DNA from 2 places in the Novosphingobium sp. KA1 genome. Region 1 is predicted to be linked to the other one. Evidence: predicted binding sites of a transcription regulator. Region 1 holds the regulator's gene; the other holds the start of a gene.
What was found. The regulator LexA, encoded in region 1, represses DNA repair genes until DNA is damaged. The targets are predictions, from matches to a motif close to GTTCCNCNCTTGTTCT.
Positions count from the first base shown of each region.

Region 1 (5,531 bases):
ATCCGTTCCTGCGCCGTGCCGCCTGGTCGCTGGCGGTGCTGATTCTTGCGGGTTTTCTGGTGATCTGGGGGAAGTCCGCGCTGGTCGGCACGGCCGCGATTTCGCGTCCGATTTCGGGCAGTCTGGTGGGGCGGGTGCTGTCGGTGGAGGAGCAACCGGCATTCTCGCGTGACAGGCTGGTGCTGGCAATGCGGGAACCGGGCACCGGGCGTGCGATCAAGGTCAGGGTCAACGTTTCGACACGCTTTGCACGCAACTCACAGGGGCTCTTGATTGCGCCGGGCGCATTGATCCGATTCCATGGCAGGCTGATTGCGCCTGCACCGCCGATGTTTCCGGGAGGCTACGATTTCGCCCGGGCGGCGTGGTTCTCCGGCCTGTCCGCGACGGGAAGCGTCACCGCGCCGATCGTGGTGCTTGCGCCGGGCGCGAGCGAGAGTGGAGATCGGTTGGCACGATGGCGTTCCGAACTTGCCGGCCATGTCCGGTCACGGCTCGCTCCCGCGGAAGCCGGAATCGCGGTTGCGCTTGTGACTGGCGATATGGGCAGCATCGGCGAAAGCGATGCCCAGGCGATGCGCGATTCCGGGCTGGCGCATCTGCTTTCGATCAGTGGCCTGCATGTCAGCGCCGTGATCGGGGCGGTATATGTCGTCATCCTGCGGCTCCTGGCGCTTTTCCCCGCCGTTGCGCTGCGGGTCCGGCTACCTGTAGCGGCTGCGGCCGTCGGGGCGCTCGCCGGAATAGGCTACACGGTGCTTACAGGTTCTCAGGTACCCACGGTCCGCTCCTGTGCAGGGGCCCTGCTGGTACTGACTGCGCTGGCGCTGGGGCGAGAGGCCCTGTCGGTCCGCCTGCTTGCGGCAGCTGCGTTCGCGGTGATGCTGTTCTGGCCGGAGAGCATTGTCGGGCCGAGCTTCCAGATGAGTTTTGCGGCAGTTCTTGCCCTGATCGTTGTTGGCAATGCGGGGCCGATTCAGCGAATGCTGAGTCCGCGCGACGATGCTTGGCCGATGAAGCTGGCGCGCGCGCTGACGCTGATGCTGGTGACGGGCGTGGCGATCGAATGTGTCCTGATGCCGATCGGGCTTTATCACTTCCACCGCGCCGGGGTGTACGGCGCACTTGCCAATCTGGTAGCCATACCGCTTACGACATTTGTCATCATGCCGCTGGTTGCATTCAGCCTGCTGCTCGACCTTGCGGGTGTCGGTGAGCCGGTCTGGTGGCTGTCCGGGGAGGCGATCTCGATGCTCCTTGCGCTTGCCAGGAACGTCGCGCATTTCCCGGGTGCGGTCAGCGCCATGCCCAGGATGGGCGGCGGCCATTTCCTCCTTTTTGTCATCGGCGGGCTGTGGTTCGCGCTGTGGAGCCACCGGGTCCGTTTCTGGGGTGTTGTTCCCGCTGTCCTGGGGCTAGGCGGGCTGCTGATGGTGCAACCGCCGGACATCATGGTTTCCGGCGATGGCCGCCATGTCGCTCTGGTGGTCGACAACGGCTCGAAGTTGGCCGTGCTGCGCGACGGTGTGGGGGACTATGCAAGAGACAGTCTCGTCGAGACTGCGGGGCTCCGGTCGGGAACGGTGGCCTTGCAGGATTGGTCGGGCGCGCGTTGCAACGCTGAGTTTTGCCTGGTGACGGTCGAGAAAACCGGACGGATCTGGCGGATCCTGCTTTCGCGCAACCGTGCGCATGTGCCTCTGGCTTCACTCGCTCGGGCCTGTGCTGCCAGCGACATCGTCATCGCCGATCGTTACCTGCCACCAGCGTGCAGCCCGAGATGGCTGAAATTCGATCGACAGGCGCTTGCGCGGACCGGCGGTGTAACGGTTGACCTTGGGAATGCGACTTTTCAGAGCGTTGCTCAGGAACAGGGCCAGCACGGTTGGTGGCGTACGGCACAAGGCGGCTGAAAAACGGCGGGTTCATGTCGCCCGGATACCGTTTTGCGCCGCCTATGCCTGGCGATTTGCGCCTGTTCCATACGTGGTTGGCGAAGGGAAAAACCATGCATCTTCGTGCAGCAAGCGCAGTGGCTGGGGCAGCCGAAGTCCGGGGTTCCGGCAGGCGGCTACCTCTCGTCAGTGATACTGGCGAAGAATGCCGGTCAGCTTGCCTTGCACCTGAACTTCATCGGCGCCGTAGATCTGTGGTTCGTACGCGGCATTCGCCGGATCGAGGCGAACCTTGCCGCCCTCGCGGCGCAAGTACTTGAGCGTCGCTTCCTCGCCGCGCACGAGCGCCACTACGATCTCGCCGTCACGGGCGATGTCGGTGCGCTTCACCAAGGCGAGATCGCCATCGAGAATGCCGGCTTCGATCATCGAGTCGCCGGATACTTCAAGAGCGTAGTGTTCTCCCGCTCCAAGCAGGGCGGCCGGCACAGGCAATGTAGACTGGCCTTCGAGTGCCTCGATCGGAACGCCCGCGGCAATGCGCCCGTGGAGCGGAATTTCGATCACGTCGTTTGCCGGAGCGCTGCTTGCCGCGACAGGCGCGGATTGCGGCACTTCGAGAGCCTTTGGCGTGGCAATCGGTTTGCTGGTGATGTCTTCGGGCTGGCGGAGCACTTCCAGAGCGCGCGCGCGGTTCGGCAGGCGCCGGATGAAGCCGCGTTCCTCGAGCGCGGAAATCAGGCGGTGCACCCCGGACTTCGACTTGAGGTCCAGCGCGTCCTTCATCTCTTCGAAGCTGGGCGAGACGCCGCTGTCCTCAAGCCTGAGCTGGATGAACCGGAGCAATTCGTGCTGCTTGCGCGTCAACATGTGGCCTGCCTCGCCTGATGGGCCGCGCGATGCGGCCTTGTTCCTCTCGCGTAGAACACTTCGAGTTCTGTTCGCGAACAATGCGAGAACAACTAAGCAACGAAATGTGCATCGTCAAGCGATACCGCCATTCTGGAGCAAGTAGACCCGTACCGGATCTCCGGCTTCGGCGGCTGGCATGCCTGCCGGTCGATCGATGAGCACATTGCTGGCCGCCAGGGCGCCCAGTGCGCCGCTATCCTGGAGCACATGAGAGGTGACCGTCGCGCCGTCCCAGAGCCCCCGCAGGAATACCCGGCGATCCGAACTGGCGGGAAGCGGTGCGGCAAGGCGTGCCTCGAATGACAGCGGGAGCGGGCTGCGCGCGCCCAGCATCGCGCGTAATACCGGCAGCAGGAAATGATAGGCGGTGACCAGACTGGACACGGGATTGCCGGGCAGGCCGAGCACGATCTGTTGGCGCGCGCTTGCAGTCTTGACGGCAACCAGCAGCGGCTTGCCCGGCTTGATGGCCACGCGCCAGAAGTCGATCCGGGCGCCCCACGCTTCGAGGGCGGGACGGATCAGGTCATGATCGCCGACGGATGCCCCGCCGCTGGTGATGACAAGGTCCACGTTTTTGGCGGATTCGAAGGCGGCAAGCAGGGCGTCGAGATGGTCGGCGACCGGTCCGATCCGCGTGATTTCCACCGGAAGGGTCCGTGCGAGGGCCGCGAGCATCACGCCATTGCTGGCGGGGACCTGATGTGTTTCGCAGGTTTCCGGATCGGGCGCGAGTTCGTCGCCGCTGTCGATCACCGCGATGCGCGGCATGCGGCAGACGGGGAGGTGCTTGTGACCGGCGGCAATTGCCAGGGCCGCCTGCGCGGGGCCAATCCGGATGCCCGCCGGCAGGATTTCGCGGCCCTCCGGAAAGTCCATGCCTCGGCAGCGGATGTGCTTGCCGGCAGGAGAGGGGCCGTCGCCGGTCAGCGTGATATGATGATCATCGCGGGCAAGGTCTTCCTGTACGATCACCGCATCGGCGCCTGCAGGAAGGAGTGCGCCGGTGGAAATGCGCACGGCCTGCCCCGGGGCGACCGTCTCGGCATAAGGATGGCCGGCTGCGCTTTCGCCGATGACGTGCCACGGACCGGCCAGATCGCTGGAGGCGACGGCATAACCGTCCATGGCCGAGACATCGGCGGCAGGTTGGGTGCGCCGCGCGAACAGCGGCTCGGCGAGATAGCGCCCGAGTGCGCCTTCCATGTCGACCCGCTCGATCGACAGCGGGGTGACCAGTTTCAGCAGCCTTTCCTGTGCCTGCTCGAGCGTCAGCATTCGACCTGGGGTCATCAGGCAAGGTCCTCCGCGATCCAGTGGCCGGACTTTCCGCCCCGCTTCTCGATCAGGCGGATCTCGCCAACGACCATGCCCTTGTCGAGCGCCTTGGCCATGTCATAGATTGTCAGGAGTGCCATTGATGTTGCTGTAATTGCTTCCATTTCGACTCCGGTCTTGCCGGTGAGTGAAGCGGTCGCCGTGGCCCGGATGGCGTTGTCCTCGAAGTTGAAATCGACATTGACGGCATCGAGCATCAGCGGGTGGCACATCGGGATCAGGTCGGATGTCTTCTTGCCTGCCATGATCCCGGCGATACGGGCGGTGCCCAGTACGTCACCCTTTGGGGCATTGCCGGCGCGGATCGCCTCCAGCGCCGTGGCTGTCATGGTGATACGGCCCGAGGCGACCGCGAGGCGCTGGGTTTCGGCCTTGGCGCCGACGTCCACCATGCGGGCGGTGCCGTCCGAATCGATGTGGGTGAGGTTCTTGGTCATTTCGGGCGGTTCGTCCGGGCTACAAGGTGACAGGTCGGTTGACACGGTTGACACGGTTCTGAAGTGAAAGCGCGCTGGCTGCCGAACGGGCGGATTTGCGCGCTTTCAACGAAGAACAGGCGATCGGTCATGACACCGCGATGGCAGAATTCGGCGTGGTAGGACAGGTGCTCCGGGGCAATTTTCGCAAGATCGGTCAGGATGGCCGGGGTCATTGCGGGCAATGTGGTGACCATGACGCAAACCTCGAAAAGACCTGAGCATTCCAGGCGCCGCTATCTCGAGCGGATGGCGCGCGTGGTGGAGCGGATCGAGGCCGAGCCGGATGCCGCGGCCGACCTCGAAACGATCGCAGCTTGGGCGGGGTTCTCGCCGTTTCACTTCCATCGCCAGTTCCGGGCCCTGTGCGGGATGCCGCTTCAGCGTTTCGTGCAGCTTTCCCGGTTGCACCGGGCCGCGATGCAACTTGCATTCCGCCCCGGCACCCGGGTGATCGACGCGGCGCTGGATGCCGGATACGAGGCGCCCGAGGCATTTGCGCGGGCGTTCCGCGCGCGGCTTGGCCAGACACCATCGGCATTTCGATCGGCGCCGGACTGGTCGGCGTGGGAGGCGGTGAGTGCGTCACTTCAGGCAGCAAGGAGCAAGGCCATGAATGACGTCATGACGACAGCAGTCGAGATCCGTGAATTTGCCGCCGTGCGTGTGGCGGTGATGGAGCATCGCGGCGATCCTGCGGGCATCGGGGATAGCATCCGCCGCTTTATCGACTGGCGCAGGGAATTTGGTTTTTCGCCGGGTAAAAGCCGTACTTTCAATGTCTTTCCGACGGATCCTCGCACCGCAGTCGAAGGCGGTCACCGCGTATGGCTCTGTGCCTCCGTGCCGTCATGGTTTGTGGGCGACGACCGGGTTCGGGTGGAGGAGATCCCCGGTGGTCGGTGCGCGG
Region 1 is NZ_CP021247.1:3,142,335-3,147,865, forward strand. It holds gene CA833_RS15120 (ComEC/Rec2 family competence protein) at 1-1,913, shown strand, start outside; gene lexA (transcriptional repressor LexA) at 2,082-2,765, opposite strand; gene CA833_RS15130 (molybdopterin molybdotransferase MoeA) at 2,880-4,100, opposite strand; gene moaC (cyclic pyranopterin monophosphate synthase MoaC) at 4,100-4,582, opposite strand; gene CA833_RS15140 (hypothetical protein) at 4,579-4,797, opposite strand; gene CA833_RS15145 (GyrI-like domain-containing protein) at 4,784-5,531, shown strand, end outside.

Region 2 (5,531 bases), on a different replicon from region 1:
CGGCAGGCTCTCTACCCAGGCGGCGCCCATGTCGGGCGTCACAGCGAACTGGCCGTTGGGCTTCTTCTGGTCGGAGGCAAGCTTGGCGAGGAACTTGTTGTAGGAAATGCCGGCGGACGCCGTGAGGCCCGTTTCCTCCAGGATCCGCGCTCGGATTTCCTTGGCGGTCAGCCAGGCGGTGGTAATTCCCCGCCGCCCCTGAGCGACGCATTCGGTCACATCGAGATAAGCCTCGTCGAGCGAGAGCGGCTGAATGAGATCGGTATAGTCGGCGAAGATCCCATGAATTTGCCGCGAGACCTCTTTGTAAACATCGAAACGCGGCGGCACGAAGATAAGCCCAGGGCAACGCCGCTTCGCGGTGACGGAAGGCAGCGCCGAGCGCACGCCGAAGGTCCGGGCCTCATAGCTTGCCGCCGCGACCACACCGCGCGCCGCCGAGTAGCCGACAGCCACAGGTTTGCCCCGCAGCGCCGGATCATCGCGTTGTTCGACCGACGCGAAAAAAGCGTCCATGTCGACGTGGATGATCTTTCTGGGCAGAGACTCGGCCATTCGTTGCTGTTAGCACGAATGGAACATTTAGTGAACATATCGGATATTCGCGCTGGGCCGGATTTAAGCACTTCGTTTGATGCCAATTTCACAAAAGGCAATCAAATTGGGCAACACTGGTTGCATTCCTTGCATTTGTCCGCGAGATCGTTCGTCCACATATGGCGGGGGCCTTTCAGGCATCCTCTCCCAAAGACTTTCCAAGCCGGCCCTCGTGGCCGGCTTTTTTTTTCGTCCTGTGCCCTTTGCTGCCTCAACATTGTGGCCGCAAACAGCCCGATCAGACGGCCTCGGATTGCTTTCGTTTTGGAATGCCGACAACGCCGTTTACGAGCCAGGCGGCCAGTCGCCAGAACACTTCGATTCCGGCTATGACGGCTAAAGCGACACCGACCGTATCCAGAATCCGCTCCCGCCAAATATCATATGACTGCTTCTCTGCGATCACGGCAGCCTGCCGATCGACGTCGGAGGTTGGATCGAAACCGGCTGCCATTCCTTGGGCATACCGTATGGCCTCGGGGCTGTCCTTGGGCCAGCCGGTCCACCCGTTCCCCTCCTCGCTGACGGGGATCAGCATTTCGCCTTGATCTGACACGCGCGATTACAAACATAGCCGCGCAAGAATGGGGATTCCGCCCGCCACGCGCTGGATGTCCTCGAATTCACTTGTTCCGGGATGCCGACTGCCAAGCGAGGCGGGTTCGGCCTCGCAACTCATATGCTCGTCGAGTTGCCAGGGACTGTTCCGGCCATCGATCGCGAAACCGACAACCAGGTCGGGCTGGAAGTTGACGAGAACCGTCGCTGCAACACCCGCCGCGCCAAATTGCAGCAAACGTACAACACGCGCACCCCACTTGTACCACCTAGCTTGCATATTCCCCCCAAAAGAATGCCCCATGCGGCGCGCCCGGTAGTCGCTGGCATTAAAGCATGCGACCTAAAACAAAACGAAAAACTCCTGTTATCTCAATTCAATCTCACCAACGGTGATTGAGTACCTGCGAGCCATTATTCGCCCGCGTGTCGCCATTTCTTCGGCGCTTTCAGGCGAACAGGCCGTGCAGGAACCAGTCCTGCCTGCCGGTGGCGGCATCCATGCCGTCGCCCTGCCGGAAGACCCAGTAGCGTGCGCCTGTCTCGTCCTCGACGAGGAAATAGTCGCGTACGCTGAGCCATTCCGCCGCGCTCAAGTGCCATTCGCCGTAGATGCGCTCGGGGCCGTCGGCGCGCTTCACGCGCCGGCGTACGCCGCGCCACACAAAATGAACCGGCGGATGGTCGGGTAGAAGCGCCATCGTCTCGATCGGCTCCGGCCTTGCGAACAGTCGCGCCGGGCGCGGCCAGCGTTCGGGCCAGCGCAGCAATGTCGGATCCGACATCGGTGCGATACGCATGACCGAACGCTCGGGGATATGGCTCTCGCGGGCAGCGACGCGGAACAGCCGCTCCTCGCCGACACGATTGCCGAGGATATCGACGAGCGCGGATACGTCGGGAACGGGTTTGTCGCCAAGGCTCGACATGGTCCGCAGGCCCAGCGGCTCGATCACCGGCGCGGCCAGCACCATGCGTTCGATGCCGTAGCCGGGATCGACGGTCTCGATCCTGTCGCACAGCAGCCGGGCAATCTGCTTTTTCTCGCGGCTCGCCTTGGCAAGGCCGGCGCGGACCGCTTGGACGGCATTATCGACGCGGTGAAAGCGGAGATCGAGCCGGCGCGCGCCCACCCCTGCCTCCTCCAGCAATTCGCATAACGCATCAACCAGTTTGCGGGTGTAGCGCGCGATCGTCTCCGGAGCGCCGATCGGCTCAGCAAAGCGGCGCTCGACTTCGATCTGTTTCGGCGCCTCGACCGGCTCGAAAGGTTCGGACAATCTCCCATAGATCTGGTCCAGCCGCCGGCCGGGATCGGAGCCGAACCGCAAGGCAAGCGAGGCGCGCGGCATCGCCTCCAGTTCCGCGATTCCCTCGATGCCTAGCGCGGCGAGGCTTTCGATCGCCTTGGCCTCCAGGCGGAGGGCCGCGAGCGGGAGGTGCGCAACCGCTTCGACAAGGTCGACCGGGTCGACGACGGCAAGTCCCTCGGGCCGCAAGATCTCGCCGCCGAACCGTGCCAGCGCATGGGCAGCACCGTAGGTCGGCGCACAGACGGCGCGCGCGGCGGTCTCCACTTCCGCGAGCCGGCGCAGCATGTCGGCAAGCAGTCCCTCGGTCCCGCCGTAGCTATGGGTTGCCCCGGTCACATCGAGCATCAAGCCGTCGGGCGGATCGAGCGCAATGAGCGGCGAGTATTTGCGGAGCGACCAGACCGCGAGGCGCTCCAACGCCGCTTCATCAGCTTGAAGGTCGGCATCCATGACCAGCAGATCGGGCGCCAGCGCCTGCGCCTGGGTCACCGCCATGCCCACGCACAGGCCGAGAGCGCGGGCAGGCACGCTCACCGCAGTCAGGACGCGGCGGCGCCCTTCCATGCCTACCAGGACCAGCGGCGCGTCAGGCGGCGGTGCTTGTCGCCCAAGCCTGCGTCGCAGCCGGTCGATCGGCCAGGTCGGCAGGAAGAGCGAGACGACCTGTCGCATCGCAGGATTCCAGAAGAAAATCGGCGCTCTCGCCAGCCCGGCACCGGATGAGCTCGACGAACCAGCGTGGCCGCCCGACGCCGGGGACCGGCAAGATTTCCGACGGAACTGCCGTCACACGCCAGCGAGTCGCAGCCGCCGTCGGCTGCCCGAAATCGGCCGCATCCTCGCGCCTGCGCCAACGGCGCAGCGCAATGCCGATCGCGCCGCTGTTTTCCGCGGCCAGCAGCAGGCGGCGAGATACGGGCATCGAGAGCCGCGCCACTTCCGCAACCACACCGCCTAGCCCGCCATGGCGCAGTCCTTCCTCGAAGCAGGCGAGCAGCGATGTCTCATCCTGCGCTTCAAGATAGATGACACGGTCGGGATCGAGCCCGGCCTGGGCAATGGCGGGGGCGAAAAGATCGGCCTTGGTCATGCACCAGAGAATCTTGCCTTCGACGCGTGCCATGATGCCGGCTGCGAACAAGGCTGCCGCCGCGCCGTCCGTCACGCCCTGGGCGCCGCCGGCCACTTCATGCAGGCTTCCGAGCGCGAGACCGCCTCCGGGCAGTTTCGCATCTATCGCTTCGAGCCCAAACGGCAGCACGTCGCGCGCGCGGCGATCCCCGCCCTCGATTTCGGCGATCCGGGCGCGTAGTGCATCGATACGTGAGGGCGACCCTCGTTTTGTCATGAAGGGCCTCGTGTTCTTCCTCGGCGATTCTTTCGTTCTTATTTTGTTCCGTTCAGTATTCGAGTCAACCAGCCATGAGGCTTTGGCGGCAAACTGCTCACTTAATTCCTGCCAAGACCTTGATTACACACACCCAATTCATTCGGAAAAGAGAGGCAAGGCAAAGGACCGGAGGCTGCCCAAGCAGCCACAGGCTGCCGAATGGATTTACAAAGCGCGCCGGCAGCGCCCACCGTCCGCAAGGCCACACCCCTGCCTCCTGAGGCTTTTGCGTCGTCCGCTGCCGCCCGCGCGCGCCCCCCAGAACATTATCTCTATATAATAGATACTTATTCCCGATATGGCGAGCGGCAAGGAGGCGATGATTTTTCCCGTGTCCATGAGGTTTCTGAAACTCGCGTGGCTGGCAGGCTTTGCGATAATCGCAGTACTTTCTCTCTTGCTATGGCTGTGGTCACCTGGCCTTGAAAGCTACGAATTCGAAAAGGCGGACGAAGGCATTCAGACAATGCCCAAGTCGTCCTGTGCGGATGATGTCACCCGCAAATTCCCCGGAGACAAGTCCGCGCGCAGCGGCGCCTGTCACGATGCCGAGGAGCATCGCCTTGCCGTGAACGATCTGGTACAACAGACACGTGCCGCCGACGCTGCGGTAGCGCAAGTCGTGCTGGCGAAGCAGGCGATCTGGATGTCGTTCGTGCAGACGATCGGCAGTATCGCGGCGCTCATCGCAGCGGCCATCGCAGCACTCTACGCGCATCTCGCATTCGATCACGAACGCAGCCGCTCGGCGCTCGCCGAACGCCCCTGGCTCAAGATCGGACTTTCGCCTGCCAGTAACTGGAGCGTCGAAAAGGAGAAGGAGGATGCAACCGGTACAATGATCGACAAGGGAAGGCGCAAGATCAAATGCGACGTGCGCCTCGAGAATGTCGGAAACTGCATTGCCCAGAACGTGGTCATGTCCCTGCGCTTCTACTCGGGGGCGGGTAAGCCTGCGCTCGACAACGCGATAAAGGCCGGGCGCGCCGACCTCGACGCGCCGCGCTTCGGAGAGGAGGACCGCACGAACATCCTGCACGACGATTTCGTGACGATCGACCGTACCGTCTACGCCTCGCTCGAAAAGAGGAAACATATCTACGCACTGGCCTGCGCCAGCTATACGCTGCCTGACGGGAACAAAGGCTTCAGCTGGCAGGCGTTTCGCCTCGCCAGCATCGGCCCGGATGGGACCCAGTCCGAGGTCAAGCTTTCCGATCTCGATGTGGACCAGGGCGATATCGTCTTTCAGCAGCGCGGATGGACGGGGGCGGAATAACGTACATGTCAGGTAAGCAGGGCGCGCCGGCAGCTGCCGGCCCATGTCTTGATCTGGCGGTCGCATCCAACAGGGACCGGCGCCCGGTAGCTTTGGCCGCCAAGCTGCAATGGGCAGGAAATGAGGAGAAAGGGTGCAGGGGCAGATGTTTCAGGGAAGGACGCATGTCCTTCCCGCAATCCCAGGGACCTGCCCCTTCACCTGCATCACCTGCCTGCCCCGCAGCTCCCGGCCCTCACCTGCCCGGCTCCGCCACATCGCACGGTTGCGCAGCACACCCGTGCTCCGTTACCGGACGACCAACCCTGCTCTCCTTCTCCACTCGCCTGCCCCTCTCGGCTACATATTAGCCTCAGGCATCGTGTGCAGCGCCACCCTGCACACGATGCCTTTG
Region 2 is NZ_CP021248.1:806,859-812,389, reverse strand. It holds gene dinB (DNA polymerase IV) at 1-555, opposite strand, end outside; gene CA833_RS21565 (hypothetical protein) at 836-1,135, opposite strand; gene CA833_RS21560 (hypothetical protein) at 1,277-1,555, shown strand; gene CA833_RS21555 (DNA polymerase Y family protein) at 1,605-3,140, opposite strand; gene CA833_RS21550 (ImuA family protein) at 3,055-3,816, opposite strand; gene CA833_RS21545 (hypothetical protein) at 4,157-5,137, shown strand.
Region 2: the regulator LexA is predicted to act here: its motif matches at 3,851-3,866, upstream of CA833_RS21550 (ImuA family protein).